One region of the Kribbella flavida DSM 17836 genome, then DNA from elsewhere that is predicted to be linked to it. Evidence: riboswitches for the same ligand, from Rfam matches in the RefSeq annotation. Region 1 holds a riboswitch; each other region holds the start of a gene.

Region 1 (7,782 bases):
CGCGCCGGCGTGCTCGCGACCGTGCTGGACCGATCGGTCGAGCAGTGCATGCCGCTGATCGACGAGGCCGTGGCCTTCGGACTCGTGCAACGCGCCGGCGGGGACCACCGTTTCGTCCACGCGCTCACCCGGGACGCGGTCGAGGCGTCACTCGGGACCGTTGACCGGTCCGCCTTGCACCGGCGGGTGGCCGAGGTGCTGGAGGCGGAGTTCGCGGCGGACCTGTCCGAGCATCTCGCCGACATCGCTCGGCACCGCGCCGAGCTGGTGGCGTACGGCGAAGGCGCGACGGCGCGGCGGTGGTTGGTCCGTGCCGCGGACGACGCGGTACGGCGGCTCGCGTACGAGGAAGGCGTTCGGCTCTACCGGGCAGCGTTGGCGACGACGCCGTTGCCGGTGGCGGAACGGTCCAAGATCCACGCCGCGCTCGGGCGGGCGGCGTACCTGGCCGGTGATCTGCCGGCCTGCGTCACCGCAGCGGCCGCGGCGGCCGAAGCGGCGCGGACCCCGGAGCAGCAGGCCGAGGCCGCGCTGGTGGTGGAAGCCGTACCCGACCCTGCGATCAACGAGACGGCCAAGCGACTGTGCGAGGAAGCGCTGGCGACCACGCAGTCCGAGGCGCTCCGAGCCCGGTTGCTGTCCCAACGCAGTCATCTCGCCTTCTACGACGGTGAGCAGGAGCGGCTCGACGCGCTCAGCGCCGAGGCGCTCGACCTGGCCCGTGCCGCGCACGACGATCTCGCCCTCACCGATGCGCTGCGGGCCCGGCAGGAAGCGTGTCCAGGTCCGGCGGGTCGCGCCGAACGGCTGGAGCTGGCGGCCGAGATGCTGGCGCTTGCGCGCCGGACGAACAGCGCCCGGTCGGAGATGTGGGGCCGGCTCTGGCGACTCGACGCGCTGATCGAGAGCGGCCGGCTGGCGGCGGCGGCCGAGGAACTGCCGGCCTTGGCGGCCGCGGTCGGGCGGCTCGGCGGACCGGTCAGCGCCTGGCACCACGATCGCGTCGCGGCGTGCCTGGCGCAGGCCCGCGGCCGCTACGCCGATGCGGCCGCGTTCGCGCGCCGAGGGTTCGAGCGGATGCGGACGGTCGAGCCCGCACCGGCATCGGGGGCCTACTTCGCCCTGCTGACCGCGTTGGCGGGTCACGTCGGGGTGTCCGCCGACGCGGCGAGATTCGCCCGGCAGACTTTCGAACCGCCGCCGCGGTTCGCCATGATCGCGCATCTGTCCCGGGCCTACCTGCAACTGTGTGCCGGCCTGCCGGACGAGGCGGCGGTGTCGTACCGCCGGGCCGGGCCGATCGAGACCTGGTCGCTGCCGGCGTTCTTCGTCCTGCCCGGTCACGTGTACGCCGCGCTGGCGTGCGCCGGGCTCGGGCGGCATGACGACCTTGCCGTACTCGTCGATCGGCTCGAACCGTTCCGCGGCGAGCACGTGGTCGGAGGCGGTGTCGCCTACCTGGGACCGGTCGAGCTCGCCCTCGGCCGGGCCGCGGCCGTGCTCGGACGCCTCGACGCGGCGATCGAGGACCTGAGCACGGCGGTCCGGCAGGCCGAGAGCGCCGGCGCTCCGGGATTCGTCGCCGAAGCGGAGTACCACCTGGCGGTCGCCTTGCGCACGCGGAGTGGTCCGGGTGATCGCGAGCGCGCGGCGACGGTGGCGCGGGACGCCGATCGACTCGCGAGGTCGCTCGGCATGACCGCGTACGCCGGTCGCCTGCCCGTGGGGGACGCGCCCGGAGGCCTCAGTCCCCGCGAGGCAGAGGTGGCCGCTCTGGTGGCCGAAGGGCTCACCAACCGGCAGATCGCCGAGCGGCTGGTGCTGTCCGAGCGGACCGCTCAGAACCATGTCCAGCACATCCTGACCAAGCTCGGTTTCACCACCCGCAGCCAGATCGCGGCCTGGAGCGCGCGCTCCTTGAGTACGGAGATGAGTAGTCCGGCGGATTCCGCGACCAGCGCGCCTTCCTAGCGTGGGTTGTGCGGCCGGATCCGGTCGCACCAGTCCAAGGAGGCAGTCATGCAGTGGATCGCAGTAGCCACCCCGCCGTTCGCATCGATCGAGAAGTTCGACCAGGTACTGGCCCGGATGGGCACGGAACCCGAGGGCCTGGAAGCCCGTTACGTGGGTACGTCGAACGACGGGCTCCGGGTGATCACCCTGTGGGAGTCGAAGGCCCACGCCGACAAGTTCTTCGCCGAGCAGCTCGGCCCGGCCCTGGCGAAGGTCCTCGGCCCCGAGCCGGCCGGTGCGCCCCAGGTCGTCGGCATCGAGGTGGAGCGCAGCTACCAACGCCAGCCGGTGGGCTGACGAAGGCGGCACCAGGCGTTCGGTCCGGCCGTTACATCCGCCTAGGCCGGATCGTCGTCAACCTGTCGTGCTGTCCTGGGTTTCGCAGGTGCAGTCGCGGCCGGTTCGATCATCCGAGGGCTTTGCGTAGCAGAGCGGCCAGCTGGTCCTGTTCTTCACCGGAGAGGCGTCCCACCGCTGCCCGGGCGAAGGTGAAGGCCTTCTCGAACCGCCGGTTGACCTCGTCCCCGTGCGGGGTCCGCGCGACCAGCCGGGCGCGGCGATCGGCGGGGTTCGGTGCACGGGTGACGAGGCCGAGTGCTTCGAGACGGGTGACGATCTGGGTGATGTTGGAGGCATCGCAACCGAGCTCCTCGGCCAGTGCGCCCATGCCGCGGCTCTCGCCGAGGCGCCCGAGGACACAAGCCTGCGCCGCGCTCAACGAGAGCTGGGCCGCGGCCGACTCATAGGCGCGGTCGTACACGTCGACCAGCTCGAACAAAGCGGCTTCGGCCTCGGACGAGGCCGTTGTCGGCCCGCTCGGGAGTGCCATGGCGCCAGCATAGCAAGGTGCTTGATTCACTCAAGTACTGTCGTCTACAGTGATGCTTGATCCAATCAAGCAATCGAGGAGAACGCATGCGGACGTCAGCAGCAAACAGCCCAGCCGCCGGGACGCCGTCGGTGATGAAGGCGGCGGCCCTCGATCGGTTCGGCGGGGTGGAGGAGCTGGCGCTGCGATCGGTGCGGGTTCCTGCCGTCGGCGAAAACGACGTCCTGATCCGGGTCGAGGTCGCGGGCGTGGCCTCCTGGGACGCGGTCGAGCGCGAGGGACGCTATGACGGGGTGTTCGGGGTTCCGACGACCTTCCCGTACGTGCTCGGTTGGGACGGCGCCGGCACGGTGGCCGCTGTGGGCCGTAACGTCACCCGGTTCGAGCTCGGCGACCGCGTCTACGCGGCGACGATGCCTGCGACGCGGGGTGGTTTGTACGCGGAGTACGGCGTCGTCGAGGCGGAGTACGTGGCGCACGTTCCCGATCGCTTGTCGACGGAACAAGCCGGCGTCATGGCCTGGGATGCGTCGACCGCCCTGAGCGGGCTCGATGTGCTCGGCCTGAAGGCGCACGAGACGCTGATGGTCTTCGGCGCCAGCGGGGGCGTCGGCCACATGGCGGTGCAGTTGGCGCGTCACCGCAGACTGCGGGTGCTCGCCGTGGCGTCCGGTGATGACGGCGTCGAGCTGGCCAAGCGTCTGGGCGCGGACGCGGTCATCGACGGTCGCAAGGACGACGTCCTGGCGGCGGCGTCCGGGTTCGCCCCGGACGGACTCGACGGCGCCCTGGTCACAGCAGGCGGCGAGACGGCCGAGCGCTCTCTGAACGCCGTCAAACGCTCCGGGCGCATCGCCTGGCCGAACGGCGTGACGCCTACGCCCAGAACATCACCCGCTGCGGCGACCTCCTCGTTCGACGGCGATCGTACGCGGTCCGGCCTGGAGCGACTGAACGAAATCATCGCAACGAGCACCTTCGAACCCCACATCGCCCGCACCTTCACGTTGGACCGGATCAGGGACGCCCACCACACCCTCCGCGATCACTACGTCGGAAAGCTCGCACTGAGAATCGCCTTCAGCGACAGCTGAGCTCTGGTGGAGGATGGAGGCCATGGACATCGAACGCAACAAGGCGACGGCCCGCCGGTTCTTCGAAGAGGTCTTCACTGCGGGGCGGCTCGACGTCATGGACGAGATCGCGTCCCCCGAGCTCAGGGCGCAGGGGTCGTTGCCTCCCGGCCTGCCGGATCGCGGGCCGGCGCCCTACAAGCACACCGTCGAGATGTTCCGCCACGCCTTCGCCGAGCTGCACCACGAAATCCATGCCCTGGTGGCCGAAGGAGATCTGGTCGCCGTGCACGTCACGATGACCGGCAGGCATGTCAACACCTTCCTGGACGTTCCCGCGACCGGCCGACGCGTCGTCTACCCCGGCATGGACCTGATGCGCTTCGACTCCGAACATCGCCTCGTCGAGCACTGGACGGCAACCGACGACCTCGGACTCCTGCAACAACTGGGCATCCTTCCGGACGACCAGCCGTGGTCGTCTCCGATGCCGCCGCTCTGACCGGCGGGAGCGTATCCACCGCCGCCGGCACCGCGGTCAGTCCTCGTGGTCGACGTCGCGTCCTGACAGCGCGTCCATCAGGTAGACCTGCTCGCCGACCGCTCGATCCCGGGCGTGCAGGACGTGGAAGGTGGGGGAGAACGGCCCGCCGAGGTCGACCACCGTCGCGCTTGCTCCCTTGACCGCCCGTTCGAGCTGCGGAGGGGTGGTCAGGTCGATCCGCGTCACCACGCCCGGCGTGACCCAGACCGGTACGCCGGCCAACGTCGCCGCGAGCTGGAGGTGGAAGTGCCCGCACAGGACGGCGCGAACGTCACGACCGGCCAGGACCGAGGCCAGCCGGTCGGAGTCGCGGAGGCCCACGGTCCCCATCAGTACGGACGACTCGAGGTAGACCGGTGGGTGGTGGACCACGATGACCGTGCCGGATGATGCCGGTGTCTCGAGAAGGTTTGCCAGCCATTGAAGCTGGCGGTCGCTGAGAGCGCCGTGCGCAGCACCGGGGACCAGACTGTCGAGGGTGACGATCCGGACTCCGTTCACCTCGCTGACTGCGACCCGTTCCGGACCGCCGGATTCCATCAGTCGGCCCAGGTCGGTCCCGTCCGGGCCGAGGTGGCCGGATCCCAAGGCCGTAGCGAACGTGGACCGGTCGTCGTGGTTGCCGGTGCAGTAGACGTGCGGAATGCCGCGCGCTGCCGCGAAAGCTGCGACCCGGTCCCGCACCGCCACGCAACCCTCGACGGAGCCGTCGTCGGCGATGTCTCCGCTGACCACCACCAGGTCGAGGTCGGGCAGGTGCCGCGCATCGTGCAGCATGCGCTCCAGGGCAGCGACCGCATCGACGCCGTCCTCGTCGCGACCGTCGCGGCCGACCTGGGTGTCGGACAGGTGCAGAATGCGGTGGCGTACGGACATGGGGGCTCCTCATCATCGCGATGAGGCCACCCAGGCGGTCGATGTCCCGGCTTCACTCCCCGGTGGTGACCCACCCTCGCCAGTCGTGTCCGACCAGCCTACGAATCCGCGGTGCCACTGCTCGATCTCACCGGGGCGCCCACCTTCCCCGGCGTACGACGCCCGGCCGCTCGTCGCCGATCAGCGCACGAGCCGGAAGAACGTCCGGATCGTCGTCCCGGCCGGGAGTCGTGATCGGGTCGATCAGGTGGACGCCCGCGACGTGCTCGGTGGTGATGATCACCAGCTGAAAGGCGTCCGCCGGTCAGCGGCGCGATCAGCTGCCGGAATTCCACGAACGAGCTTTGCCAGCCAGGGATCAGCAGCGCGGCCTCGGGCTCGGGGGAGGCCGGACGTGCAGGAAGTGCACCCGCTGCCCCTGGATCCCGGCGAGGAACTGGGGACAGCGGTTCAGTGCTGCCTCGTGCTTGCGCCAGTCGTAGCCGGTTCGCCAGTACTCGGCGAGTCCTCGGAGGTACCCCGTCGGCATGCCGTAGGTCCAGCCGACCCCCGGGCACCTAGAAGGGTTCACCGGCTGGTGAGGAGCTGCCTGTAGAGGGCGACCGTGCGTCCGGCTACGTCCTTCCAGCCGAACTGCGTGACCGCGCGTTCGCGGCCGGCCTTGCCCATCGCTGCGGCTTTGGCGGGGTTGGCGACGAGGTCGTTGATGCCGTTGGCGAGTTGGGTTTCGAAGGTGGCGGGGTCGTTTTGGTCGTAGCGGACCAGGGTGCCGGTGAGGCCGTCGTGGACGACTTCGGGGATGCCGCCGACCGCGGAGGCGACGACGGCGGTTTGGCAGGCCATTGCTTCGAGGTTGACGATGCCGAGTGGTTCGTAGATCGAGGGGCAGCAGAAGGCCAGTGCGTGGGTGAGGACTTGGCGGACGTCTTCGCGGGGCAGCATGTCGGAGACCACGAAGACGCCGTCGCGGGCGGCCTTCAGCTCGTCGATCAGGGCGTCGGTTTCGGTTTTCAGTTCGGGTGTGTCGGCGGCGCCGGCCAGGAGTACCAGTTGGACCGAGGGGTCTAGTTGGAGGCCGGCGCGGAGTAGGTGTGGTACGCCTTTTTGCCGGGTGATGCGGCCGACGAAGGTGACGTAGGGGCGGTTGAGGTCGACGCCGAGCCGGTCCAGGACGTGGGTGGCGGGGTCGGGGTGGTAGAAGTCGGCGTCGATGCCGTTGGAGATGACGTGGACCTTGGCGGGGTCGACGGTGGGGTAGCAGTCGAGCACGTCGTCGCGCATCCCGTTGCTGACCGCGATCACCGCGTCGGCGGCTTCGTATGCCGTGCTTTCGGCCCAGCTGGACAGGCGGTAGCCGCCGCCGAGCTGCTCGGCTTTCCACGGTCGGCGGGGTTCCAGCGAGTGTGCTGTCACCACGTGGGGGATGTCGTGGAGGAGTTTGGCCCAGTGGCCGGCCATGTTCGCGTACCAGGTGTGGGAGTGGACCAGGTCGCTGTTGCCGACTCCTGCGGTCATGGTCAGGTCGGTGGACAGCACCCGCAAGGCGGCGTTCGCGCCGAGTAGCCGCGGGTCGTCCTCGGAATGCGCGGTCGCACCCGCCCGGGGCTCGCCCATGCAGTGCACGTCCACGTCGAGCAGGCGACGCAGCTCACGGACCAGGAAGTCCACGTGCACCCCACCGCCCCCATAGATGTGCGGCGGGTACTCCCTGGTCAGCACGGCGATGGTCACTGCGCTGCTCCCACTAGCAATTTGTTCATGCCGTGAGCATAATGGGTTCGGTGATGCCGTCAACTGCCACGGACCTTCGCCAGGCCAATCTGACCCGAGCCCTCCGCGCCATCCACACAGCAGAAGCTGACCTGACCCGCGCACAGCTTGCTCGTGAGCTCACCTGTACCAGGGCGACAGCTGCGGCGTTGGCAGCGGATCTGCAGGACCTCGGCCTGATCACGGTGTCGGAGACCGAACTGACGCGACGAAGGGGTCGCCCCAGCACCCGGCTGACGCCGGCTGCCACCGGACCGGCAGTGATCGCGGTGGAAATCGGGGTGACGTGCGTGCGGCTGGCCACCGTCGGTCTGGGTGGGCGCCTGAGCGCTGTCGAAAGCACTGCACTGCAGAATCACGATGTCGACCATGTGCTCGGCCTGGCGAGAGACATGCTTCGCGAGCGACTGCGGTCGACCCCACAACCATGCGTCGGCGTGGGAATCGCTGTCCACGGACTCGTCGACCAGCTCTCCATGACCTTGGTCTCTGCGCCGAATCTCGGCTGGGACGACACCGACGTTGTCGCACAGCTCGATCTACCGCCCGGCCTGCCGGTGCGGATGGACAACGTCGCCCACTTGTCAGCGCTGGCCGAGTCCAGCCGCGGGCGCGGACGCGGCTTCGCCACGGTTCTCTACCTGCATGCCGCTGTCGGGCTGGGCGGGGCCCTGGTC
Region 2 (7,782 bases), 3.1 Mb from region 1:
TGATCCTCGCGACCTACCGCCGGATCCCGACCGCGGTCACCAACCAGCAGGCCGGGATCTGGCCGGACGATCCCGGCATCGACGACTCGCTCGCGGACCGGACCGTACTGATCCTCGGCTACGGCTCGATCGGGGAGGCGCTGGAGCGGCGGCTGGCCGGGTTCGAGTGCGACGTGATCCGGGTGGCGCGACGGGCCCGGGACGGTGTCGCGCCGATCACCGAGCTGCCGTCACTGCTGCCGCGTGCCGACGTCGTCGTCCTGCTGACCCCGGCGACGGAAGAGACGAAGGGCCTGGTGAACGCCGAGTTCCTGGGCCGGATGAAGGACGGCGCCCTGCTGGTCAACGTGGCCCGCGGCGTCGTCGTGGACACGGCCGCGCTGGTCACCGAGCTGGGCACGGGCAGGATCCGGGCCGCGCTCGACGTGACCGACCCCGAGCCGTTGCCCGCCGGTCACCCGCTCTGGTCGGCGCCGAACGTGCTGATCAACCCGCACCGCGGCGGTGCCTCGACGGCGTTCGCGCCGCGGGTCGCCCGGCTGGTCCGGGCCCAGCTGGAGCGGTACGTCACCGGCGAACCCCTGATCAACGTGGTGGCAGGGCCGCCACGCTAGACACACCTGGAGGACGACGATGTCCGAGGCCGTACTGCTGATCGGAACCAAGAAGGGACTCTGGATCGGGCGCAGCGACGCCGGGCGGGAGCACTGGACGCTCGACGGGCCGCACTTCGAGATGCAGGGGGTCTACTCGGTCGGGGTGGACACGCGCGGGGACCGCCCGCGCCTGTTCGCCGGCGGCACCAGCGAGCACTGGGGCCCGGCCGTGTTCCACTCCGACGATCTCGGCCGGAGCTGGGACGAGCCGCCGGAGGGTTCGATCGGCTTCCCGGCCGACGCCGGCGCCTCGCTCGAGCGGGTCTGGCAGATCCAGCCCGCGCCGGCCGACCAGCCCGGAGTCGTGTACGCCGGTGCGCAGCCCTCGTCGCTGTGGCGGTCGACCGACGGCGGGGTGACGTTCGAGCTGGTCCGCGGCCTGTGGGACCACCCGCACCGCAAGGACTGGGGTGAGGGGTTCGGTGGTCAGGCGATCCACACCGTGCTGCCGCACCCGACCGACCCCGACCGGATGAGCGTGGCGATGTCGACCGGCGGGGTCTACCAGACCGAGGACGGCGGCCGGACCTGGCGCCCGGCCAACCACGGGATCAAGGCGTACTTCCTGCCCGATCCCGACCCGGAGTTCGGCCAGTGCGTGCACAAGCTGGCCGCGCACCCGGACGCGCCGGACCGGCTGTACGCGCAGAACCACCACGGCGTCTACCGCTCCGACGACGGCGGCGCGATCTGGAAGTCGATCGCGGACGGCCTGCCCTCGGACTTCGGCTTCCCGATCGTGGTGCACCCGCACGAGCCGGACACGGTCTACGTCTTCCCATTGATCGCTGACGGCAACCGGATCCCGACCGACGCGCAGTGCCGGGTCTTCCGGTCCCGCGACGCCGGGGCGACCTGGGAGCCGCTGACGAAGGGGCTGCCGGACGTGCCGTCGTACGCGCCGGTCCTGCGGGACGCGTTGTGCGTGGACGCTGGATCGCCGGCCGGGGTGTACGTCGGGACGCGGGACGGCTGCGTCTACGCGAGTGCGGACGCGGGCGACACCTGGACCGAGGTCGCGCGGCACCTGCCCGACGTCCTGACCATCCGCGCGGCAGTGCTGAGCTAGAGGTGGCGACGTGACGATCCAGGTGAAGCTGCCGACGGTGTTGCGTCCGTTCGCCGACGGGAGAGAGCGGGTCGAGGTCGAGCCGTCGGCGGACGCGACGGTCGGGTCGGTGTTCGCGACGCTGGAGCGGCAGCATCCGGCGTTGCGGCGGCGACTGACCGACGACCAGGGGACGTTGCGGCGGCACGTCAACGTCTTCCTGGGCGACGACAACATCCGCGACCTGGACGGCCTGGACACCAAGCTGCCCGACGGCGCCGAACTGCTCGTCCTGCCGAGCGTTGCGGGCGGCTGAGCCGCCCGCGGCCGAGCACGTCGGCCAGGCTTCAGTGATGGAAGAGGCGGACGCCGGTCTGCGTGGCGGTGATGCCGTGCGCGGCGCAGGCGGCGACCACCTCCGGCGTACGGAGCGATCCACCTGGCTCGGCCAGGGTCCGTACGCCGTGCCGCGCCGCCTCGTCGATGTTGTCGGCGAACGGGATGGCCCCGTCGGAGACCATCGCGACGTCGGTGAGGCCGGCCAGCCACGGCGTACGGTCGGCGGGGCAGAGGCGGTCGACAGCCGCGAGGTGTGCCGCCTGCCGGGCCGACAGCGGAAGGCCGGGATCCGGTACGACGGACGGGTGACGACGCAGCCACCAGGTGTCGGCCTTGGCGCCGGCGAGCCGGGTGCAGTCGATGCGGGACTGCTGGCCTGCCCCGATGCCGATCGTCATCCCGTCCCGCACCAGCGCGATCGAGTTCGACTGCGTGTAGCGCAGCACGATCAGCCCGAGCAACAAGTCCCGGGCGGCGGCGTCGGGCAATGCAGGGTCGAGCAGGTCGCGGGTGAGCGGCAGATCGTCGCGGTGCTGGGTGAGCCGAAGACCGTAGACGTCGCGGACCTCCTCAGCAGGCGGTTCGTACGCCGGGTCCACCGCCAGCACCAGGAAGCCGCCGCGCTTCTTCGCCGAGAGCGTGCCGACCACGCTCTCGTCGTACCCGGGCGCGATCACCCCGTCGCAACTCAGCCGGCGCAACAGTTCCGCCAGTTCGGGATCGACCGGGTGCGAGACGGCGCCGAAGTCCCCGTACGACGACTTCGGGTCCGCGTCGCGCGCCCGGGCGTAGGCACTGGCGACGGGACCGAGCCGGTCGACGCCGAAGGTGGCTCGCTGGACCTCGTCGAGCGGCCCGGCGAGCGCCGCACCCGCGGGGGAGACGTGCTTGAACGACGTCGCCGCCGGGCGAGCGAAGGTGGTGCTCGCGGTCCGGACGAGCTGCCAGGCGTTCAGCGCGTCGAGGAGATTGATGTACGACGGCGCGCCGTGCAGCACCGTGATCGGCGAGCCGTCGAGCGGGGTGACGGTGGCGGGCTGGTGCGGGTTCATGCCGTGGCGCAGGTGCATCGGGGCCTCCGGGAACGTCGGAGGCGCCCAGGCGGACGACGCCTAACAGGTCCGGCAGCCGCTCCCCGGTGGTACTCCACCTTCGCCAGTCGCGGCGGCCACAGCCTAGCGCCGCCGGGGCCGGTCCCGGTGCCCCGAGCGACCAAGGGGCCGGGCAGGAATACAGTCGGAGCATGGTGACGAACAGCACTCCGGACATCAAGCCCCGCAGCCGTACGGTGACCGACGGGCTCGAGGCAACCGCTTCGCGGGGCATGCTCCGCGCCGTCGGGATGGGCGACGACGACTGGGCCAAGCCGCAGATCGGCGTCGCGTCGAGCTGGAACGAGATCACCCCGTGCAACCTGTCGCTCGACCGGCTCGCGAAGGCGGTCAAGGACGGCGTGCACGCGGCGAGCGGCTACCCGCTGGAGTTCGGCACGATCAGTGTCTCCGACGGCATCTCGATGGGCCACGTCGGCATGCACTACTCGCTGGTCAGCCGGGAGATCATCGCCGACTCGGTGGAGACCGTGATGGAGGCCGAGCGGCTCGACGGCTCGGTGCTGCTGGCCGGCTGCGACAAGTCCCTGCCCGGCATGCTGATGGCCGCCGCGCGCCTCGACCTGGCCAGCGTCTTCCTGTACGCCGGGTCGATCATGCCCGGCCGGCTCGGCGACAAGGACGTCACGGTGATCGACGCCTTCGAGGCGGTCGGCGCCTGCGTGCGCGGCCTGATCACCCGCGAGCAGGTCGACGCCGTCGAGCGCGCGATCTGCCCCGGCGAGGGCGCCTGCGGCGGCATGTACACCGCGAACACGATGGCCGCCTCGGCGGAGGCGCTCGGCATGTCCCTGCCGGGTTCCGCGGCGCCGCCCGCTGTCGACCGGCGCCGCGACGGCTACGCCCGCCGGTCCGGCGAGGCCGTCGTCGGCCTGCTGCGCAACGGCATCACCGCCCGGCAAATCCTCACCAAGGAAGCCTTCGAGAACGCGATCGCCGTCGTGATGGCGCTCGGCGGCTCCACCAACGCGGTCCTGCACCTGCTGGCGATCGCCCGGGAGGCCGAGGTCGACCTGAGCCTGGCCGACTTCAACCGGATCGGCGACAAGGTGCCGCACCTGGGCGACCTCAAGCCGTTCGGGCAGTACGTGATGACCGACGTCGACCGGGTCGGCGGCATCCCGGTGGTGATGCGCGCGCTGCTGGACGCCGGCCTGCTGCACGGCGACTGCCTGACCGTGACCGGCAAGACGATGGCCGAGAACCTCGCCGACATCGCGCCGCCGGACGTCGACGGCGTGATCATCCGGGCGCTGGACCGGCCGATCCACGGCACCGGCGGCATCACCATCCTGCACGGCTCGCTGGCGCCGGAGGGCGCGGTGGTGAAGAGCGCCGGCTTCGACTCCGACGTGTTCGAGGGCACCGCGCGGGTCTTCGACGGCGAGCGCGGCGCGATGGACGCGATCGAGGACGGCACCATGCAGGCCGGCGACGTGGTGGTGATCCGCTACGAGGGCCCGAAGGGCGGTCCGGGCATGCGCGAGATGCTCGCGGTGACCGGCGCGATCAAGGGCGCCGGCCTCGGCAAGGACGTCCTGCTGCTCACCGACGGCCGCTTCTCCGGCGGTACGACGGGCCTGTGCGTCGGCCACGTCGCGCCGGAAGCCGTCGACGGCGGGCCGATCGCCTTCGTGCGCGACGGCGACCGGATCACGCTGGACGTGAAGAACCGGACCCTGGAGCTGCACGTCGACGCCGACGAGCTGGAGCGCCGCCGCCAGGGCTGGACGCCGAAGGAGCCGGCCATCACCCGCGGAGTGCTCGGCAAGTACACCCGGCTGGTGCGGTCGGCCTCGGAAGGCGCCGTTTGCATCTGAGACAGCGCCGTCTGCATCTAAGACAGTGATCTCATCACCTGAGACAGATGGTCCTGAAACTTGACCGGCCGTCGCCGGTCGGGGACTGTTACCTGCATGCGATCGATTCTCCTCGTACTTGTGCGGCGCGCCGACTGACGCGACCACCGAGTCGAGCGCGCCCCTTCAGCCAACCCGGCAGGAGGGGCGTTTTTGTTGCCAGGGCGACGATCTGAGACCCGGACGTTCCCGGACGACAAGCACGAGCGAGCATGGATCGGTCGCTGAGAAGCCAACATCGTGACTGGACAAGGGAAGGCACTCATGAGTGAGCAGCTGACCGGGGCACAGGCTCTGATCCGCGCACTGGAACACGCCGGGGTGGACACCGTCTTCGGCATTCCGGGCGGCGCGATCCTCCCGGCGTACGACCCCATGCTCGACTCGACCCAGATCCGCCACATCCTGGTACGTCACGAGCAGGGCGCCGGCCACGCGGCCCAGGGCTACGCCTCGGCCACCGGCAAGGTCGGTGTCTGCATGGCGACCTCGGGCCCGGGCGCGACCAACCTGGTCACCCCGATCGCCGACGCCTACATGGACTCGGTGCCGATGGTCGCGATCACCGGTCAGGTGGCCAGCGCCGCGATCGGCACCGACGCCTTCCAGGAGGCCGACATCCGCGGCATCACGATGCCGATCACCAAGCACAACTTCCTGGTCAACGACCCGAACGAGATCGCCAGCACGATCGCCGAGGCCTTCCACATCGCCAGCACCGGCCGTCCCGGTCCGGTCCTGGTGGACGTGACCAAGGACGCGATGCAGGCCAAGGTGGACTTCCAGTGGCCGACCGAGCTCTCGCTGCCGGGCTACCGGCCGGTGACCCGCCCGCACCCCAAGCAGGTGCGCGAGGCGGCCCGGCTGATCGCGGCGGCCGACAAGCCGGTGCTGTACGTCGGCGGCGGCGTGATCCGGGCCCGGGCCGAGGCCGAGCTGAAGGAGCTCGCCGAGCTGCTCGGGATCCCGGTCGTCACCACGCTGATGGCCCGCGGCGCGCTGCCCGACACCCACGAGCTGCACTTCGGCATGCCGGGCATGCACGGCTCGGTCTCCGCGGTCGGCGCCCTGCAGCGCTCCGACCTGCTGATCACGCTGGGCGCCCGCTTCGACGACCGGGTGACCGGCAAGCTCGACTCGTTCGCGCCGGACGCGAAGGTGATCCACGCCGACATCGACCCGGCCGAGATCGGCAAGAACCGGACCGCCGACGTGCCGATCGTCGGGGACTGCAAGGAGGTCATCGCCGACCTGGTTACCGCGCTGCGGACAGAGATCTCCGGCACCGGCAAGACCCCGGACTACAGCGCCTGGCGCGGTCTGCTGGAGTCGGTCCGGGCGAAGTACCCGGTCGGGTACGACGAGCCGGAGGACGGCAGCCTGTCGCCGCAGTACGTGATCCAGCGGATCGGCCAGATCGCCGGGCCGGACGCGATCTACACCAGCGGCGTCGGCCAGCACCAGATGTGGGCCGCGCACTACCTGCCCTTCGAGAAGCCGCTGCACTGGCTGAACTCCGGCGGCCTCGGCACGATGGGGTACTCCGTGCCGGCGGCGATGGGCGCCAAGGTGGCCCGGCCGGACAAGACGGTCTGGGCGATCGACGGCGACGGCTGCTTTCAGATGACCAACCAGGAGCTGGTCACCTGCGCGCTGGAGGGCATCCCGATCAAGGTCGCGGTGATCAACAACCAGTCGCTCGGCATGGTCCGGCAGTGGCAGACGCTGTTCTACGACAAGCGCTACTCCAACACCGACCTGCACTCGGCCCGGATCCCGGACTTCGCGAAGCTGGCCGAGGCGATGGGCGGTGTCGGCCTGCGCTGCTCCGACCGCGCGTCGGTCGACGCGACCATCGAGAAGGCGATGGCGGTCACCGACGCGCCGGTGGTGGTCGACTTCGTCGTGCACCGCGACGCGATGGTCTGGCCGATGGTTGCCGCCGGCACCAGTAACGACGACATCCGGATCGCCCGCGACATGGCGCCCGACTGGGACTCCGAGGAGCTGTAAATGTCGAAACACACCCTGAGCATCCTGGTGGAGAACAAGCACGGTGTGCTGGCCCGGGTGGCCGCGCTGATCTCCCGCCGGGGATTCAACATCGACTCGCTCGCGGTCGGCCCGACCGAGCACCCGGAGATCTCCCGGATGACGATCGCGGTCAGCGTCGACGAGCAGCCGCTGGAGCAGATCACCAAGCAGCTCAACAAGCTGGTGAACGTGATCAAGATCGTCGAGCTGGAGCCGACCCAGACCGTGCAGCGCGAGCTGCTCCTGGTCAAGGTGAAGGCCGACACCCTGACCCGCGGACAGGTGCTGGAAACCGTCCAGCTGTTCCGTGCGAAGGTGGTCGACGTGGCCCCGGACGCGATCACCATCGAGGCGACCGGCAATCCCGAGAAGCTCGAGGCCATGCTGCGGGTGCTGGAACCGTTCGGCGTCCGCGAGCTGGTGCAGTCCGGCATGGTCGCGATCGGCCGGGGCGGCCGGTCCATCTCGGACCGCACGCTGCGCCCGGTCCCGGTGCCGCCGCCGCACGTGGCGTCCGGCGCGCCGGCCCTGCAGGCCCGCCCGGCCGGCCAGACCGCGACGGCACAGACCCCGGCGCAGACTCCGACCGCGTCGGCCCCGACCGGCTCAGCGAGTGGTCAGTCCACCCCGGGCGGGCAGCCGTCCGGCTCCCCGTCCCACCCGGTGCCGGCGCCGCCGCCGGGTCGCCCCGCCGCGCCGGCCCGGCACGGCTGAGCGCCGCGAACCACCCCGGC
Region 3 (7,782 bases), 1.3 Mb from region 1:
CGGGTCTGCCAGCCGTCCAGCGCCGCCTCGATCGCCGGCACCAGCTTCTCCATGTGCCGGCCGGTCAGCGCGCTGATGTTCACCCGCGGCGCCCAGCGGAACTGGACCAGGTCGCGGTCGATCTCGCGCTCCAGGTAGTAGCGCCGGTCCTCGTCGACCAGGTCCCACTTGTTGTAGGCGATCACCAGCGCCTTGCCGGCCTCCTCGACCGTGTTCATGATCCGCAGGTCCTGCTCGGTCATCGGCTCGGACGCGTCGATCACCACCACGACCACCTCGGCGCGCTCGATCGCGCTGTTCGTCCGCAGGCTGGCGTAGTACTCGTGGCCCTGGACGTTCTTCACCTTGCGCCGGATGCCGGCGGTGTCGATGAACCGCCACTGCCGGCCGGCCAGCGTGATCAGCTCGTCCACCGGATCGACCGTCGTGCCGGAGACGTCGCTCACGACGACCCGGTCCTCCTTGGCGACCTTGTTCAGCAGCGAGGACTTGCCGACGTTCGGCTTGCCGACGATCGCGACCCGGCGCGGGCCGCCGATCTCGGCGTCGCGCTCCGGCGGCGCCTCCGGCAGCGCGGCCAGGACGGCGTCCAGCATGTCGCCGGTGCCGCGGCCGTGCATCGCCGAGATCGGGAACGGCTCGCCGATGCCCAGGCTCCACAGGTTCATCGCCTCGGCCTCGACCCGCTGGTCGTCGACCTTGTTCGCGGCCAGCACGACCGGCTTGCCGGACTTGCGCAGCACCCGGACCACGGCCTCGTCGGCGTCGGTGATGCCGACCGTGGCGTCGACCACGAACAGCACCGCGTCGGCGGCGTGGATCGCGACCTCGGCCTGGGCGGCGACCAGGGCCGCCATGCCGACCGCGTCCGGGTCCCAGCCGCCGGTGTCGACCACCGTGAAGGCGCGGCCGGCCCAGTCGGCGTCGTACGAGACGCGGTCCCGGGTGACGCCGGGGGTGTCCTCGACGACGGCCTCGCGGCGGCCGATGATTCGGTTGACCAGCGTCGACTTGCCGACGTTGGGGCGGCCTACGATCGCCAGTACGGGCAGCGGGCCTTGGTCGTCGCGGTCGTGCGACGGCTCGGCGTCGTACTCGTAGCCGGTGGGCAGGTCACTCATCAGGATCCTTCTGGTCTGGCGCGCCCGGGAGTGGGTGGCCGGTGGCTTCGACGGCAGCCCGGACGTGCGCCCGCAACACCTCGCCGATCTGGTCGGCAACCGCGCGTACGTCGGAGTGCCTCCGGGGAAAGGGTACGCGCTCGACCGAGAAGGGTTCGCCGTACACCACGTCGACCCGGCTCCCGCGGGGCGGGAACAACTCGATGTCGCCGCCGGGCAGCCGGGTCCCGAGCAGCGCGACCGGCAGGATCGGGGCGCCGCTGACCATCGCCAGGTAGGCCACTCCGGTCCGGACCCGGCGGAAGTCGCCCGGCCCGCGGGTGCCTTCCGGGTAAATGCTCAGCACGTTGCCGTCGCGCAGCACCTTGATCGCCTTGCGCACCGCGAGCGTGTCGTACGTCGTCCGGTCGACCGGGATCTGCCCGGCCAGGTGCAGCACCTTGCCCTGCACTCCCTGGAACGCCTCGATCTTGCCGAGCTGGTGCAGCATCCGCGGCGCGATCGCGCCCAGCAGCGGTCCGTCGAGCAGGCCGAGGTGGTTCGGCGCGAGCAGCACCGGCCCGGTGCGCGGGAACCGCTCGTCGTGGTGCACGGTCAGGTCGTAGCGCCAGCGCAGGTACGGCCGGACGGCACGACGAAGCACCGTACCGAGCCGGTACGGCAGCGGTGCCAGGTCGTCGGTCCGGGGCAGCTCGTGATGCCCGGTCAGTTCGGCCCTCATGACTCCTGGTCGCGCGGGGCGGCCTCGGCCTCCTTCGCGAGCCGGCTGATCACGTCGACGACCTCCTCCAGCGTGAGGTGGGTGGAGTCGATCGTCACCGCGCCGTCGGAGGCGACCTCGAACTGGGACACGGTGGCGTCGTCGGCGTCGCGGCGCACGATCTGGTCGCGCAACTGCTCGGCGGTCACCGACCCGGCGGCCAGCTCGGCCTTGCGGCGGGCCATCCGGGCCTCCTGGTCGGCGGTGAGCAGCACCTTCAGCTCCGCGTCGGTGGCCACCACGGTGGCGATGTCGCGGCCCTCGACCACGATGCCGCCGCCTGGCTGAGCGGCGTCGATGATCTCGCGCTGGCGGCGGATCAGCTCCTTGCGCACGTCCAGGTTGGTGGCGACCTTGCTCACGTTCTCGCTGATCCGCGGGTCGCGGATCGCCTCGGTCACGTCGCTGCCGTCGGCCGTGAAGTGGGCCAGGCCCGGGTCGGTGCTGATGCCCAGGTCGACCGCGCGGGCCCGCTCCGCGACCGCCGTGACGTCGGTCAGGTCGAGCCCGTGCTCGAGCACCGACCAGGTCACCGCCCGGTACATCGCGCCGGTGTCCAGGTAGCTCAGACCCAGCCGGGTGGCCACTCCACGGGCCGTGCTCGATTTACCGGAACCGCTCGGGCCGTCGACAGCGATGATCATGGGCGGAAGATTACCGGTGCACGACCCAGCCACGCTCGGTCAGTACCTCCACCAGCTGGTCGACCGAGGCCGGCTTGACCGCCAGCTCCACCTCACCGACCGGGCGGCCCGGGCTGTGGTCGATTCGCAGGTCCTCGACGTTGGCCCCGGACGCGGCGGCGTCGGCGAACAGCCGGGCCAGCTGACCGGGCCGGTCGGGAATCGTCACCAGCACGGTGACCAGCTCGATGTGCGGCGTACCGTGCTTGCCCGGCACCCGGACCGCGCCGGAGACACCCCGCCGCAGTACGGCGGTCACCTCGTCGTCGGTCTCCTCCTTGCTGAGGGCAATCAGCAGCCGGTCCAGCTCGTCGCGGATCTGCTCCAGCAGTCCGCTCAGCGCCGGTGAGTTGGCGGCGACGATCTGCGTCCACAGCCCGGGGTCGCCGGCCGCGATCCGGGTCACGTCGCGCACCCCCTGGCCGGACAGCTCCAGGTGCTCGGCGGGAGCGTCGACCAGCGTGCCGGCCGCCAGCGAGGACATCAGCTGCGGGAGGTGCGAGACCCGGGCGACGGCCAGGTCGTGGTCGGGCACGGACAGCTCGACCGTACGTGCGCCGCAGGCCTCGGCGAGCCGGCGGACCAGCTCCGTTGCGTCCGGATCGCTCGTCTCGTGCGGCGTAATCGCCCAGGTGGCGCCCTCGAACAGGTCGGCGCGGCCGGCCAGCGGGCCGTTGCGCTCGGAGCCGGCCATCGGGTGGCTGCCGACGTAGCGAGCGAGGTCCGCCGTCCGGCCGCTCGCCGCGGTGAGCGCCTTGGCGTCGGCCAGCGGCTTGCCCTTGACGCTCGCCGCGTCGGTGACGACGGCATCGGTCTGCTCCAGCTGTTCGGTGATCACCGCGCCGACGTGGTCCGGCGGGACGGCGACCACCACCAGCTGCGGCTCCAACTGAACCAGCCGGGTGCCGGCCCCGATCCGCTCGGCCATCAGCGCGTTGTCGGGATCGGCGTCGACCACCTCGACGACCACGCCGAGCCGCGCCAGCGCCAGTCCGATCGAGGTCCCGATCAGGCCGGTGCCGACGATCCGGACCGGTCCACGCAGCTCGGTCACGGGGCCTCCCGGTCTGGACTGAGGAGTGGAGGGAGCGAAGCGACCGGAGCGACGAGGGAAGACCGGGAGTCACAGCCCCGTGACCCGCGGCGCCGGAGGCGACGCATCAGCACAGTCACGGGGCCTCCCGGTCTGGACTGAGGAGTGGAGGGAGCGAAGCGACCGGAGCGACGAGGGAAGACCGGGAGTCACAGCCCCGTGACCCGCGGCGCCGGAGGCGACGCATCAGCACAGTCACGGGGCCTCCCGGTCTGGACTGAGGAGTGGAGGGAGCGAAGCGACCGGAGCGACTCGCCTGTGCACTCTCACTGGGCGCCGGTCAGGTCGGGGCGCAGCGCCACCGCGCCGTGCAGGTAGACGTGCTGGATCTTGTCCCGCGACCGCGGCGACTCCGCGTGCACCATCATCCGGACCACCCGCGGCAGCGCGTGCGGTACGTCGATCTCCTGCATGCACATCAGCGGTACGTCGGTCAGGCCGATCTGCCGGCCGGCCACCGCCGGGAACTCCGAGTGCAGGTCGGGGGTGACGGTGAACAGGATGCTGATCAGCTCCTCGGCCCCGAGGTCGTTCGCCTCCAGCACCGCCCGGACCAGCTCGGCGGTGCGCTCGAGCAGGTGCTCGCGCTCGTCCGCCTCGAGCTGGGTGGCACCCCGGATCGCCCGTACCGCCACTGTGCCTGCCTCCTCGTTCGTCCTGCTCACCTCGCCCGGCGCCGGTTCCGGCGCTGGACACCGGTCTCAACATTAGGTCAGACCGGGCGAGCGCCGCGTCATCGTCTCGCCGTTTGCGCCTCCGCGGCGTCGACGGTCTGCTCCAGCAGCAGCGCGATCGTCATCGGGCCGACCCCGCCGGGCACCGGCGTCAGCAGGCTCGCCACCCGGGCCGCCTCCTCGGCGTGCACGTCACCGACGTTGCCCTCGTTGTACCCGGCATCGACCACCACCGCGCCCGGCTTGAGCCAGTCGCCGCGGACGAAGTTCGGCTTGCCGACCGCGGCGACCACGACGTCGGCCTGCCGGACCAGCTCGGGCAGGCCGCGGGTCCGCGAGTGGGTGTAGGTGACGGTGGCGTTCGATGCCAGCAGCAACATTCCGGCGGGCTTGCCGAGAATCGGGCTGCGGCCGATCACGACCGCGTGCGCGCCGGCCAGCGGGACGTCGTACGCCTCCAGCAGGCGCAGGATGCCGCCGGGGGTGCAGGACCGGAGGCCGGGTTGGCCGAAGGCCATCGCGGCGAACGAGTGCATGGTGACGCCGTCGACGTCCTTGGCCGGCGCGATCGCCTCGAACGCGGCCCGCTCGTCGATCTGGTCCGGCACCGGGTGCTGCAGCAGGATGCCGTGCACGGCCGGGTCCTCCGAGAGCCGGGTCAGCTCGGCGACCAACTGCTCGGTGGTGGTCTCGGCGGGCAGCACGACGCTGACCGAGCCGATACCGGCCTTCTTGCTGCGGTTCTGCTTCATCCGCACATACGTCGCGGAGGCCGGGTCGTCGCCGACCAGCACGGTGGCCAGGCACGGCTGGACGCCGGTCGCGTCCTGCAGCTTCCGGGCCCGCTCGGCAGCCTTCGCCACCATCTCGGCGGCCAGGTCGGTGCCGACCATCGGCCGGGCGGTGTTGGTGAGGTCCTGAGAACTGGTCGTGGTCATACGCGCTCCTTCGGGCGTCGGCGAACAGGTCGTCGTGCCCAGGCGCGCGGCTCAGCCGGTACTCCGGCGGGCCGGTCCCCGGTGGTGCTCCACCTGAACGCCAGTAGCGGCCCGCCGGACAGTCTACCGGCCTCACGACACCCCGATGCCTTAGTCGCGGGCCCCGATCGCGTCCACCGGACGCCGGCGCAGTGCTCGCCGGGTCGGCAGCATGATCGACAGCAACCCGAGCGCGACGACTCCGGCCGCGGTGAGTGCGCTGGTGACCGGAGAGAACGTCGGCATCGCCGTGGCGCCCTCGCTGAGACCGAGCGCGACGCCGACCATCGGCGGCAGGCAGAGCAGCGTGCTGACCACCAGGGCCAGGCCGATCACGACGCCCGACTCGACCAGCATCATCCGGCGGACCTGCCGGTTGCTGATACCGACCAGCCGGAGCAGGGCGAACTCGCGCCGCCGGGCCGTCGTCCCCATCACGAGGCTGTTGGCGACGTTGATCGCGACGTAGCCGAAGAGCGCGGCGAGCAGGATCAGGTTCGTCCAGCGGTTGAGGTCGAGCCCGGCCTGCTGTGCCTCCGCCATGGTCGCGCGGTCGGCGAGCACGACGCCCAGCTCACCCTCGATCTGGTCGGTCAGACCGGCCGCCAGGGTGCTCGCTTGCACCCCGGACCCGGCGCGGACGAGGACCGAGTCGTCGAGACGGGTGGACAGGTGGTCGAGCAGCACGTCGCGCGGCAGCGTCACGTCGCCGAAGCCCATGCCGTGGTGGTAGATCGCCACCACCTCGGGCGTCAGCCGGGTGCCGTCGCCCAGGAACAGTTCGATCTGTTCGCCGAGCCCGGACCTGGTCTGCTGGGCCGCGGACTCGCTCAGCGCGACGGTCCCCTCCCCCACGAGTTTCGTGGTGTCGCCCTCGCGGACGTCGAGGTCGAGGGTGTCGGCCAGGTTCGCGGCGACGACGCCCTGGGCCGGGAAGCCGAGTGTCTCCTGCACCGAACCGTCGGCGGGACTGGCAAACCGGATGGTCGCGGGCCCCCGGGTCACCGCCGTCGCGGTCCGTACGCCGGGCGTCTCCCGGATCCGGTCCACCAGGTCCGGCGACAACCCCGCGCCCGCGCTGGCCACCACGAGATCGGCGACCACGCCCTGGTCCGCCTGCCGGCCGGCCTCCTTGACCTGCGCGGCGCCCACCGACACCTGCACGATCATGATCGTGATCGCCAGGACCAGCGGTACGACGGCAGCCGCGACCCGGCGGGAGTTCTGTGTGGTGTTGGCCGCGGCCAGGTAGCTCGCCGCGCCGCCCGAGCGACGTAGGAACGGGCCGACCAGCGCCAGCGCGCCCTGGACGATGCGCGGGCCGAGCAGACCGACGGCGATCACCAGGACCAGCGACGAGGTCGCGGCCAGGATGGTGCCGACGTCCCCGGCGAAGAACAGCGGCATCGCGCACATCACCAAGCCACCGACCAGCAGCACGAGGCCGATCAGCGTCCGGACCGGGCCGAGCCGCGGGGTCTCCACACTCGACTCCCCCAGCGCTTCGACCGGCCGGATCTTCACCGCACGGCGCGCCGACATCCAGCCCGCGAGCCGCGCGGTCAGGACCGAGAGCACCACCGCGGCCAGCAGCGGCAGCGGCAGCAGGGAAAGCCCGTAGTCGGCCGGGATCACCCCGACCCCGACGAACGCCGCGCGCAGCAGCCAGACCAGTCCGTAGCCGAGCACCGCGCCGGGCACCGAGGCGGCCAGCGACACGATCAGGATCTCGGCACCGATCAGCCGGTGCACCTGCCGGGGCGTGGCGGCGACCGCGCGCAGCAAGGCAAGCTCCCGGCGCCGCTGCTGGACCGACAGCCCCAGCGTGCTGGCCACCACGAACATCGCGACGATCGCCGCGATGCCGCCGAACGAGCCCGCGACCGCCATCAGCAGCGAGGACGCGGCCGAGGAGTCCTGGAACTCCAGCTTGCCCATGCCGTCGCCGGTGGAGGTGGTGACGGCGCCGCCCAGCCGCTGCTCGATGGTGTCGGCCAACTCGCCCGGATCGACGCCGGGCGCGGCGAGCACGCCCACGGCGTACAGGTGGCCGGGCTTGCCGGACAGTTGCTTGGCCTCGTCGTCGGTGAACAGGACGACCGGCTGGCGAAACGTGCCGGCTGCCGGGTCGACGATGCCGGTCAGCCGGTAGGTGGCCGGCCGCGATCCGACCGCCAGCCTCACCTGGTCACCGATCACGTAGCCGCCCGCGGTCGCGGCGGCCCGGTCCAGCGCGACGTCGGAACGGGCTGTGGGCAACGACCCGTCCCGCACCGTCAAGGGGCCGAGCGCAACGGAACCGCGACCGTGCCCGTACGGCGTGCTGCCGTCCTCGCCGTGGACCAGGGCACCGGTCTTACCGGCCAGGGTCAGCCGGAACGAGTAGTCCGGCACGGCCTGCGCGACCCCGGGCACGGCGGCGATCTCGCCGAGCCGGTTCGCGGCCAGGGGAACGTGGTCGCCGAACTCGGTGT
Region 4 (7,782 bases), 1.4 Mb from region 1:
GAATGGATCCCCCGCCTCGCCGCCCCCGAGTACGACGTCCGCCGGCTGCCGGTCGCGGACAAGGCCGGCGTGCTCGCGGGCATGGGCATGACCGAGAAGCAGGGGGGCTCCGACGTCCGGTCCAACCTGACCACCGCGACCCCGTCCCGCCGCGGCTCCGAGGCCGCCGGGGCGCCGTCGGGCGTCGGCGCAGCGACCCCCACCGGTGCCGACGACGAGTACCTGCTGACCGGGCACAAGTGGTTCTGCTCGGCGCCGCAGGCCGACGTCTTCCTCGTCCTGGCGCAGGCGCCGGAGGGACTGAGCTGCTTCGTCGTCCCCCGAGTTCTTGCCGACGGCAACCGGAACGCATTCGCCCTGCAGCGGCTGAAGGACAAGCTGGGCAACCGCTCCAACGCGTCCAGCGAGGTCGAGTTCCACGGCACCGTCGGCTACCGGCTCGGCGACGAGGGCACCGGGGTCCGGACGATCATCGAGATGGTCGCCGCCACTCGGCTGGACTGCGTGCTCGGCTCGGCCGCTCTCATGCGCCGCGCCCTGGTCGAGGCGACCTGGCACACGTCGTACCGCAGCGCGTTCGGTGGGCTGCTGCGCAACAAGCCGGCGATGCGGAACGTGCTCGCCGACCTGGCCCTGGAGAGCGAGGCGGCAACCGCTCTCGGGATGCGTCTCGCCGCCGCCGTCGACGCCGCCGAGGCCGGCGACGAGCAGGCGAAGGCGTTCCGGCGGATCGCGCTGCCGCTGGCCAAGTTCTGGGTCTGCAAGCGCACGCCGGCGATGGTGGCCGAGGCGCTGGAGTGCCTCGGCGGCAACGGCTACGTCGAGGAGTCGGGCCTGCCGCTGCTGTTCCGGGAGTCCCCGCTCAACTCGATCTGGGAAGGGTCGGGAACCGTGAACGCGCTCGACGTGCTGCGCGCGCTGCGGCGCCCGGAGTCGTTGCAGGCCTGGCTGCTGGAGGTCGGCGCGGCCCAGGGTGCGGACCCGCGCCTCGATGCCGCGGTGACCGACGTACTGGAAGCGCTCTCCGACGTTTCCGAGGCCGAAGCGGGCGCTCGCCGGCTCGCCGCGCGGATGGCCGCCTGCCTGCAGGCCTCACTGCTCGTCCGGTACTCACCGCCCGACGTGGCGGACGCCTTCGTGGCCTCCCGGCTGGCCGGCGACTGGGGCGGCGTGTTCGGCACGCTGCCGCGGACCACTCCGTTCGGTGGCATCGTCGACCGCGTCCTCTGATCGGACCGGTACGCGCTAGGGTTACCGCGTCGCGACTGGCGCGTGAGGTGGAGAACCACCGGGGAGCGAGAAGACGCGGGCACCGTGCGCCTGGGTGCCCAGCGACCGAGTGCAACCGCAGGAGAGACAACGATGACTCAACCCTTCGACGCCACTGCCGCGTCGGCCGCCTACCGCAACGCGCTCGAGGTGATCGGCGCGGTGGAACCCACCATCGCCGGCGCGATCCGCGCCGAGCTGGATGACCAGCGCTCCTCCCTCAAGCTGATCGCGAGCGAGAACTACGCCTCCCCCGCCACCTTGCTGACGATGGGCAACTGGCTCTCGGACAAGTACGCCGAGGGCACCGTCGGCCACCGGTTCTACGCCGGCTGCCAGAACGTCGACACCGTCGAGCAGGCCGCCGCGGACCACGCGAAAGCGCTCTTCGACGCTCCGCACGCCTACGTCCAGCCGCACTCCGGCATCGACGCCAACCTGGTCGCGTTCTGGGCGATCCTGGCCAACCGGATCGAGTCCCCGGCCCTGGCGCAGGCGAGCGCCAAGCACGTCAACGACCTGTCCGACGAGGACTGGACCACGCTGCGCAAGGCGCTCGGCGACCAGAAGATGCTGGGCATGTCGCTGGACGCCGGCGGCCACCTGACGCACGGCTTCCGGCCGAACATCTCCGGCAAGATGTTCCACCAGAGCTCCTACGGCACCGACCCGGAGACCGGGCTGCTGGACTACGACAAGGTCGCCGCGACGGCCCGGGAGTTCAAGCCGCTGATCCTGATCGCCGGCTACTCGGCGTACCCGCGCAAGATCGACTTCGCCAAGATGCGCGAGATCGCCGACGAGGTCGGCGCCACCCTGATGGTCGACATGGCGCATTTCGCCGGGCTGGTCGCCGGCAAGGTGTTCACCGGCGACTTCGACCCGGTGCCGCACGCGCACGTCACCACCACCACCACGCACAAGTCGCTGCGCGGCCCGCGCGGCGGCATGGTGCTGTGCCAGCCCGAGTACGCCGACGCGGTGGACCGGGGTTGCCCGATGGTGCTCGGTGGTCCGCTCAGCCAGGTGATGGCGGCCAAGGCCGTCGCGCTGGCCGAGGCCCGCCGGCCGGAGTTCCAGACCTACGCCCAGGCCGTCGCCGACAACGCGGTCGCGCTCGCCGAGGGCCTGATGAAGCGCGGCGTGAAGCTGGTCACCGACGGCACCGAGAACCACCTGGTGCTGCTGGACGTCTCGTCGTACGGCATCACCGGCCGGCAGGCCGAGTCGGCGCTGCTCGACGCAGGCATCGTCACCAACCGCAACGCCGTACCGCGTGACCCGAACGGCGCCTGGTACACCTCGGGCGTGCGGATCGGTACGCCGGCGCTCACCACGCGCGGCTTCGGCGTGGACGAGTTCGACCGGGTCGCCGAGCTGATGGTCGACGTGCTGTCCAGCGTCACCCCGACCACCACGTCGGCCGGCGCGGCGTCCAAGGCCAAGTACGTGCTGGCGGACGGCGTCGCCGACAAGACCCGCGCGGCCTCGGCCGAGCTGCTCGACAAGCACCCGCTCTACCCGGGCCTCGACCTGAACTGACAGCCCCGCCCGGAGAACCGGCGCCCACTCCTCATTCAGGAGCGGGCGCCGGTTGCTTCTTCCGGCGATCGAGTCGCCCCGGTCCGCCCTGTTCGGGGGGCCGCCTCATCCGTGCGGCCGACCACAGCATCAGGGCAGCGAAGAACGCGCCGATGAGCCCGCAGGCAGCCGCGATCCCGGCCAGCGACACCAGAGCGCCGAAGCCGGTCATCGCCACCGGCATCAGGGCCTCGTCCGACAAGCTCACGATGCTGCTCGTCCGCCCCAGGTAGCCCGGGTCGACGGTCCGCTGGAAGACCGCCGACAGCTGCGCCGAGGCAAGCCCCGCGGTGAAGCCGATCACGCCCATCGCCACGAACACGCCGGCCCGCGGCACCAGTCCGATCGCCGCACATCCGGCGGCCTGGAAGATCAACGCGAGCAGACCGGTCCGGGCCGGGTTCGACGGCTTCCAGCGCATCGCAAGGACCGCGCCGGCCGCCGCCAGCAGGCCCGAGCACGCCTGGAAGAGCCCGAGTGAACCGGCACCCCACCCTGCCCACGAGGTCCGCTGCACCAGCCCGACTGCCAGGACCGGACCGACGCACAGATTGAGCCCGGAGAGCGCGATCACCAGGGTCCGCGCCGGCAGATCTCGGCGCAGATAAGCGAAGCCCGCTCGCAGATCCGCCCGGACCGACGCTCCCCCGGACGACACCTGTGGCAGGCGCGGGCGCACGATCCAGACCAGCGCGATGGCGATCACCGCGAACGACGCCGCGTTCACGAGCATCACGGCCGCCAGCCCGCCGTGGGCGACCAGCAGACCACCCAGTGGGGCGCCGACGAAGACCGCCAGCCGGTTCGCCAGTTGCGTCCCGGCGGCGAGCTTCACCAGGTCGTCACCGCGCACCATGCGCCGCGGCATCGTTCCGGCCGCCGGCGTGTAGATCGCGTCGACCACACCGAAAACCGCCGCGACCGTGAGCAACAACGGAACCGACACCCCGGCCAGGCCGACGACGGCTGCCGCGACCGCGAGCACGAGGATCCGCCCGAGATTGGCCAGGATCATCGTCCGGCGCGCGTCGAGCCGATCGGCCAGCGCGCCGCCCCACAACAGCACCAGCGCCCGCGGCAGCGCGCCGATGCCCATCACCAGCCCCACCCCGGCGGGTGTCGTGACCTGCGCGGCGCTCCACGCCAGCCCGACGTACCAGGCGACGTCGCCGGCCTGCGAAACCCCGGCCGAAAGAATCCAGCCCTGCACCCGTCTGTCCCGGGCCAGAGGCGGAAAAACCACCTCCGGCGCGGTCGCGGTCATGGCCGGGCCGGGACGGCGTGGGCGAAGACGAAAACAGGCTCCGCCCCCGCGCCGTCGGACGGCGCATCGGCGTACTCCTGGACCAGGGCGCGGATCCGCTCGCCGAGCTCCTCCAGGCGTTCGGGGGTGAGTGTGACCCAACTCTCGGACGAGAACGCGGCCCGGATCCAGCTCTCGTCGTACTCCGGCCGCAACCCGAACCACTGCCGCACTTTGGTCGCGTGATGAGCCAGATTCGCCTCCTCGGCCGTCTCCGCGACCAGTTCGCCGGCCGGATCACCACCGGCGTCCGCGAACGACCACGTGTACGACGCCTTGGCGCTGCGCCACCACCGCTCCCGCCGGGTCCGGGCCAGCTCCGGCGCTTCCTCGATGACGCCTGCCGCGGCCAGCACTTTCAGGTGGTGACTGACGTTCCCGACCAGTTCGCCGGTCGCCTCGGCCAGGCGCGACGCGGTGGCCGGGCCGTTGACGCCGAGCAGGTCGATCAGCCGGCGACGCAGCGGATGGTGAATGGCGGCGATCACGGAGGCATCGGCGGTTCGGCGGTTGGCAGGACTCATATCCAGCATGCTAATTACCACAAGAGCTCTTGTGCAAGGGATCTTGTGAAGTGATTTTTGAGCGTGAATCAAAGTCGAGCCGAGCGCTAGACATGTCTGCATGGTGAGATTGCATCTCGCGATGCAGGATTGGGAGTTGATTTGTCAGCCGCCTGCGCTGATCGTTGTGGGCATGCTCGCTGCCCTGACCACCCACCTCGTAGGTCGCATTCACGTCGACCTCGGGCGGATGCGCAGCGCCATCTGTTGTCCTTCGACGTTCTGACAGCCACCCCGCCGGGCCGGTCACGGCCCCCTGATCACCTGATCACCGCTGGGTGCGCACCGCGCAGACCGGATCGAACCGACGACGCTTCGAGCCCCCATCGCGGCCGCACCTGTCTGTAGAGACAAGGACACGCCCCCAGATGACTGGCGTCACCTCCGCACCCCGTAAGCCGGCCCGCCCCCGCAAAGGCAAGGGCGAAGGACAGTGGGCGCTCGGCTACCGCGAGCCGTTGAACAAGAACGAGGAGAACAAGAAGAACGACGACGGCCTGAACGTCCGGGCCCGGATCGAGAACGTCTACGCGCACCGGGGCTTCGACTCGATCGACCCCGCCGACCTGCGCGGCCGGTTCCGCTGGTGGGGTCTCTACACCCAGCGCAAGCCCGGCATCGACGGCGGCCGGACCGCGACGCTGGAGCCGGAGGAGCTGGACGACAAGTACTTCATGCTCCGGGTCCGGATCGAGGGCGGCCAGCTCAGCACCGAGCAGCTGCGGGTGATCGCCGAGGTGTCCAGCACCTACGCGCGCGACACCGCCGACATCACCGACCGGCAGAACATCCAGCTGCACTGGATCCGGGTCGAGGACGTGCCGGCCATCTGGCAGAAGCTGGAGGCGGTCGGTCTCTACACCACCGAGGCCTGCGGCGACGTGCCCCGGGTGATCATCTCCAGCCCGGTGGCCGGCATCGCCGCCGACGAGATCATCGACCCGACGCCGGCGGTCGAGCAGATCGTCGAGAAGTACATCGGCAGCACCGAGTTCTCCAACCTGCCGCGCAAGTTCAAGACCGCGATGACCGGCCACCCGTCGCACGACGTGGTGCCGGAGGTGAACGACGTCTCCTTCGTCGGCGTGGTGCACCCCGAGCACGGACCGGGCTTCGACCTGTGGGTCGGCGGCGGCCTGTCCACCACCCCGATGCTGGCCCAGCGGGTCGGCGCGTGGATCCCGCTCGAGGAGGTGCACCTGGCCTGGAAGGGCGTGGTCAGCATCTTCCGCGACTACGGGTACCGCCGGCTGCGCAACCGCGCCCGGCTGAAGTACCTGGTCGCCGACTGGGGCATGGACAAGTTCCGCCAGGTGCTGGAGGACGAGTACCTGCACCGCAAGCTGATCGACGGCCCGGCGCCCGAAGTGCCCGCCGTCCAGGGTGACCACGTGGGCGTGCACCGGCAGAAGGACGGCCGGTACTACGTGGGCGTCGCGCCGGTGGTCGGCCGGGTGTCCGGCGCGCTGCTGGCGAAGGTGGCCGACGTGGTCGCCGCGCACGGCTCGGACCGGATCCGGACCACCGTGCAGCAGAAGCTGATCGTGCTCGACGTCGAGGAGTCGAAGGTCGAGTCGCTGGTCGAGCAGCTCGGCGCACTCGGCTTCCAGGCTCGGCCGTCGGCGTGGCGGCGCAACACGATGGCCTGCACCGGGATCGAGTTCTGCAAGCTGGCGATCGTCGAGACCAAGGCCCGCGCGGCCCAGCTGATCGACGAGCTGGAGGAGCGCATCCCCGACCTCGACGTACCGATCACCGTGAACGTGAACGGGTGCCCGAACTCGTGCGCCCGGATCCAGGTCGCCGACATCGGCCTCAAGGGCCAGCTCGTCCTCGGGGCCGACGGCACGCAGGTGCCCGGCTACCAGGTCCACCTCGGCGGCGGCCTCGGCCTGGACGCCGGCTTCGGCCGCAAGCTGCGCGGCCACAAGGTCACCGCGGAGGGACTCACCGACTACATCGAGCGCGTCACCCAAAACTACCTGAAGGAACGGTCCGACGGCGAGCGCTTCGCCCAGTGGGTCGTCCGTGCGGACGAGGAGGCACTGCAGTGAGCGAGCGGGCTGCACCTCTGTACTGCCCCTACTGCGGGGACGAGGACCTCCGTCCGTCGGAGGAAGGGCACGGCGCCTGGGAGTGCCGGCCGTGCGCACGGGTGTTCCAGCTGAAGATGATCGGACTGCGGGTGAGGGTGGAATGAGTACTGACTTGAAGACGCTCGCCGAGGAGGCGAACGAGCAACTCGCCGGCGCGTCGGCGCTGGAGGTGCTGGCCTGGGCCCGCGAGACCTTCGGCGACGAGCTCGTGGTGACCGCCTCGATGGCCGACGGCGCTCTCCCTCACCTGGCGGCACAGGCGGCGCCCGGGGTCGACGTGCTGTTCCTGGACACCGGCTACCACTTCGCCGAGACGATCGGCACCCGGGACGCGGTCGCCGCGACGCTGCCGATCAACCTGATCAACGCGACGCCGAAGCAGACCGTCGCCGAGCAGGACGCGGAGTACGGCAAGGACCTGTTCGCCCGCGACCCGGACACGTGCTGCGCGCTGCGCAAGGTGGAGCCGCTGAACCGGGTGCTGTCCGGCTACAAGGCCTGGGTGACCGGCGTACGCCGGGAAGAGGCGCCGACCCGCGCGAACACCCAGCTGGTCGAGTACGACGCCAAGCGGGACATGGTGAAGCTGAACCCGATCGCGCCCTGGACCCAGGCCGACCTCGACGGCTACATCGCCGACAACGGCGTCCTGGTCAACCTGCTGCAGTACGACGGCTACCCGTCCATCGGCTGCAAGCCGTGCACCCGCCAGGTCGCCCCCGGCGAAGACCCCCGCAGCGGCCGCTGGGCCGGCCAGGGCAAGATCGAATGCGGACTCCACGTATGACGGCTGTACTGATGGCCGGGCCTCCGGCGCCGGCGTGGTCATGGGGCTCACCTCCCGGCCTTCCCTCGTCGCTCAGTCGCTTCGCTCCATCACTCCTCAGTCCAGGCCGGGAGGCCCCATGACCGCCACAACTTTGCCCTCGGCAACGACACTGGTGCCGGCAGCATCTCCTGTGACCGAGCT

The links. Region 1 has a riboswitch for ZMP and ZTP ahead of KFLA_RS10060 (metallophosphoesterase family protein). Riboswitches for the same ligand answer to the same signal wherever they lie in the genome.
Region 2: it holds a riboswitch for ZMP and ZTP, as region 1 does, so the genes downstream of both, KFLA_RS24240 (5-aminoimidazole-4-carboxamide ribonucleotide formyltransferase) here and KFLA_RS10060 (metallophosphoesterase family protein) in region 1, are expected to answer to the same signal.
Region 3: it holds a riboswitch for ZMP and ZTP, as region 1 does, so the genes downstream of both, KFLA_RS16015 (bifunctional 5,10-methylenetetrahydrofolate dehydrogenase/5,10-methenyltetrahydrofolate cyclohydrolase) here and KFLA_RS10060 (metallophosphoesterase family protein) in region 1, are expected to answer to the same signal.
Region 4: it holds a riboswitch for ZMP and ZTP, as region 1 does, so the genes downstream of both, KFLA_RS16505 (glycine hydroxymethyltransferase) here and KFLA_RS10060 (metallophosphoesterase family protein) in region 1, are expected to answer to the same signal.

What each region holds. Positions count from the first base shown of each region.
Region 1 covers NC_013729.1:2,124,961-2,132,742, forward strand. Annotated here, with positions in the region: gene KFLA_RS10035 (ATP-binding protein) at 1-1,971, shown strand, start outside; gene KFLA_RS10040 (hypothetical protein) at 2,020-2,310, shown strand; gene KFLA_RS10045 (MarR family winged helix-turn-helix transcriptional regulator) at 2,420-2,842, opposite strand; gene KFLA_RS10050 (quinone oxidoreductase family protein) at 3,010-3,936, shown strand; gene KFLA_RS10055 (ester cyclase) at 3,959-4,417, shown strand; gene KFLA_RS10060 (metallophosphoesterase family protein) at 4,454-5,335, opposite strand; ZMP/ZTP riboswitch at 5,357-5,432, opposite strand; gene KFLA_RS38240 (hypothetical protein) at 5,463-5,618, opposite strand; gene KFLA_RS38245 (epoxide hydrolase N-terminal domain-containing protein) at 5,694-5,906, opposite strand; gene glgA (glycogen synthase) at 5,903-7,066, opposite strand; gene KFLA_RS36550 (ROK family protein) at 7,120-7,782, shown strand, end outside.
Region 2 covers NC_013729.1:5,263,919-5,271,700, reverse strand. Annotated here, with positions in the region: gene KFLA_RS24255 (2-hydroxyacid dehydrogenase) at 1-614, shown strand, start outside; gene KFLA_RS24250 (WD40/YVTN/BNR-like repeat-containing protein) at 634-1,725, shown strand; gene KFLA_RS24245 (ubiquitin-like small modifier protein 1) at 1,736-2,020, shown strand; gene KFLA_RS24240 (5-aminoimidazole-4-carboxamide ribonucleotide formyltransferase) at 2,052-3,113, opposite strand; ZMP/ZTP riboswitch at 3,132-3,216, opposite strand; gene ilvD (dihydroxy-acid dehydratase) at 3,287-4,975, shown strand; gene KFLA_RS24230 (acetolactate synthase large subunit) at 5,255-7,027, shown strand; gene ilvN (acetolactate synthase small subunit) at 7,028-7,762, shown strand.
Region 3 covers NC_013729.1:3,450,387-3,458,168, reverse strand. Annotated here, with positions in the region: gene der (ribosome biogenesis GTPase Der) at 1-1,121, opposite strand, end outside; gene KFLA_RS35635 (lysophospholipid acyltransferase family protein) at 1,114-1,842, opposite strand; gene cmk ((d)CMP kinase) at 1,839-2,525, opposite strand; gene KFLA_RS16025 (prephenate dehydrogenase) at 2,536-3,618, opposite strand; gene aroH (chorismate mutase) at 3,924-4,292, opposite strand; gene KFLA_RS16015 (bifunctional 5,10-methylenetetrahydrofolate dehydrogenase/5,10-methenyltetrahydrofolate cyclohydrolase) at 4,391-5,269, opposite strand; ZMP/ZTP riboswitch at 5,299-5,387, opposite strand; gene KFLA_RS16010 (ABC transporter permease) at 5,420-7,782, opposite strand, start outside.
Region 4 covers NC_013729.1:3,566,552-3,574,333, reverse strand. Annotated here, with positions in the region: gene KFLA_RS16510 (acyl-CoA dehydrogenase family protein) at 1-1,230, shown strand, start outside; ZMP/ZTP riboswitch at 1,252-1,333, shown strand; gene KFLA_RS16505 (glycine hydroxymethyltransferase) at 1,363-2,811, shown strand; gene KFLA_RS16500 (MFS transporter) at 2,843-4,114, opposite strand; gene KFLA_RS16495 (ArsR/SmtB family transcription factor) at 4,111-4,677, opposite strand; gene KFLA_RS16490 (nitrite/sulfite reductase) at 5,085-6,770, shown strand; gene KFLA_RS16485 (phosphoadenylyl-sulfate reductase) at 6,913-7,599, shown strand; gene cysD (sulfate adenylyltransferase subunit CysD) at 7,718-7,782, shown strand, end outside.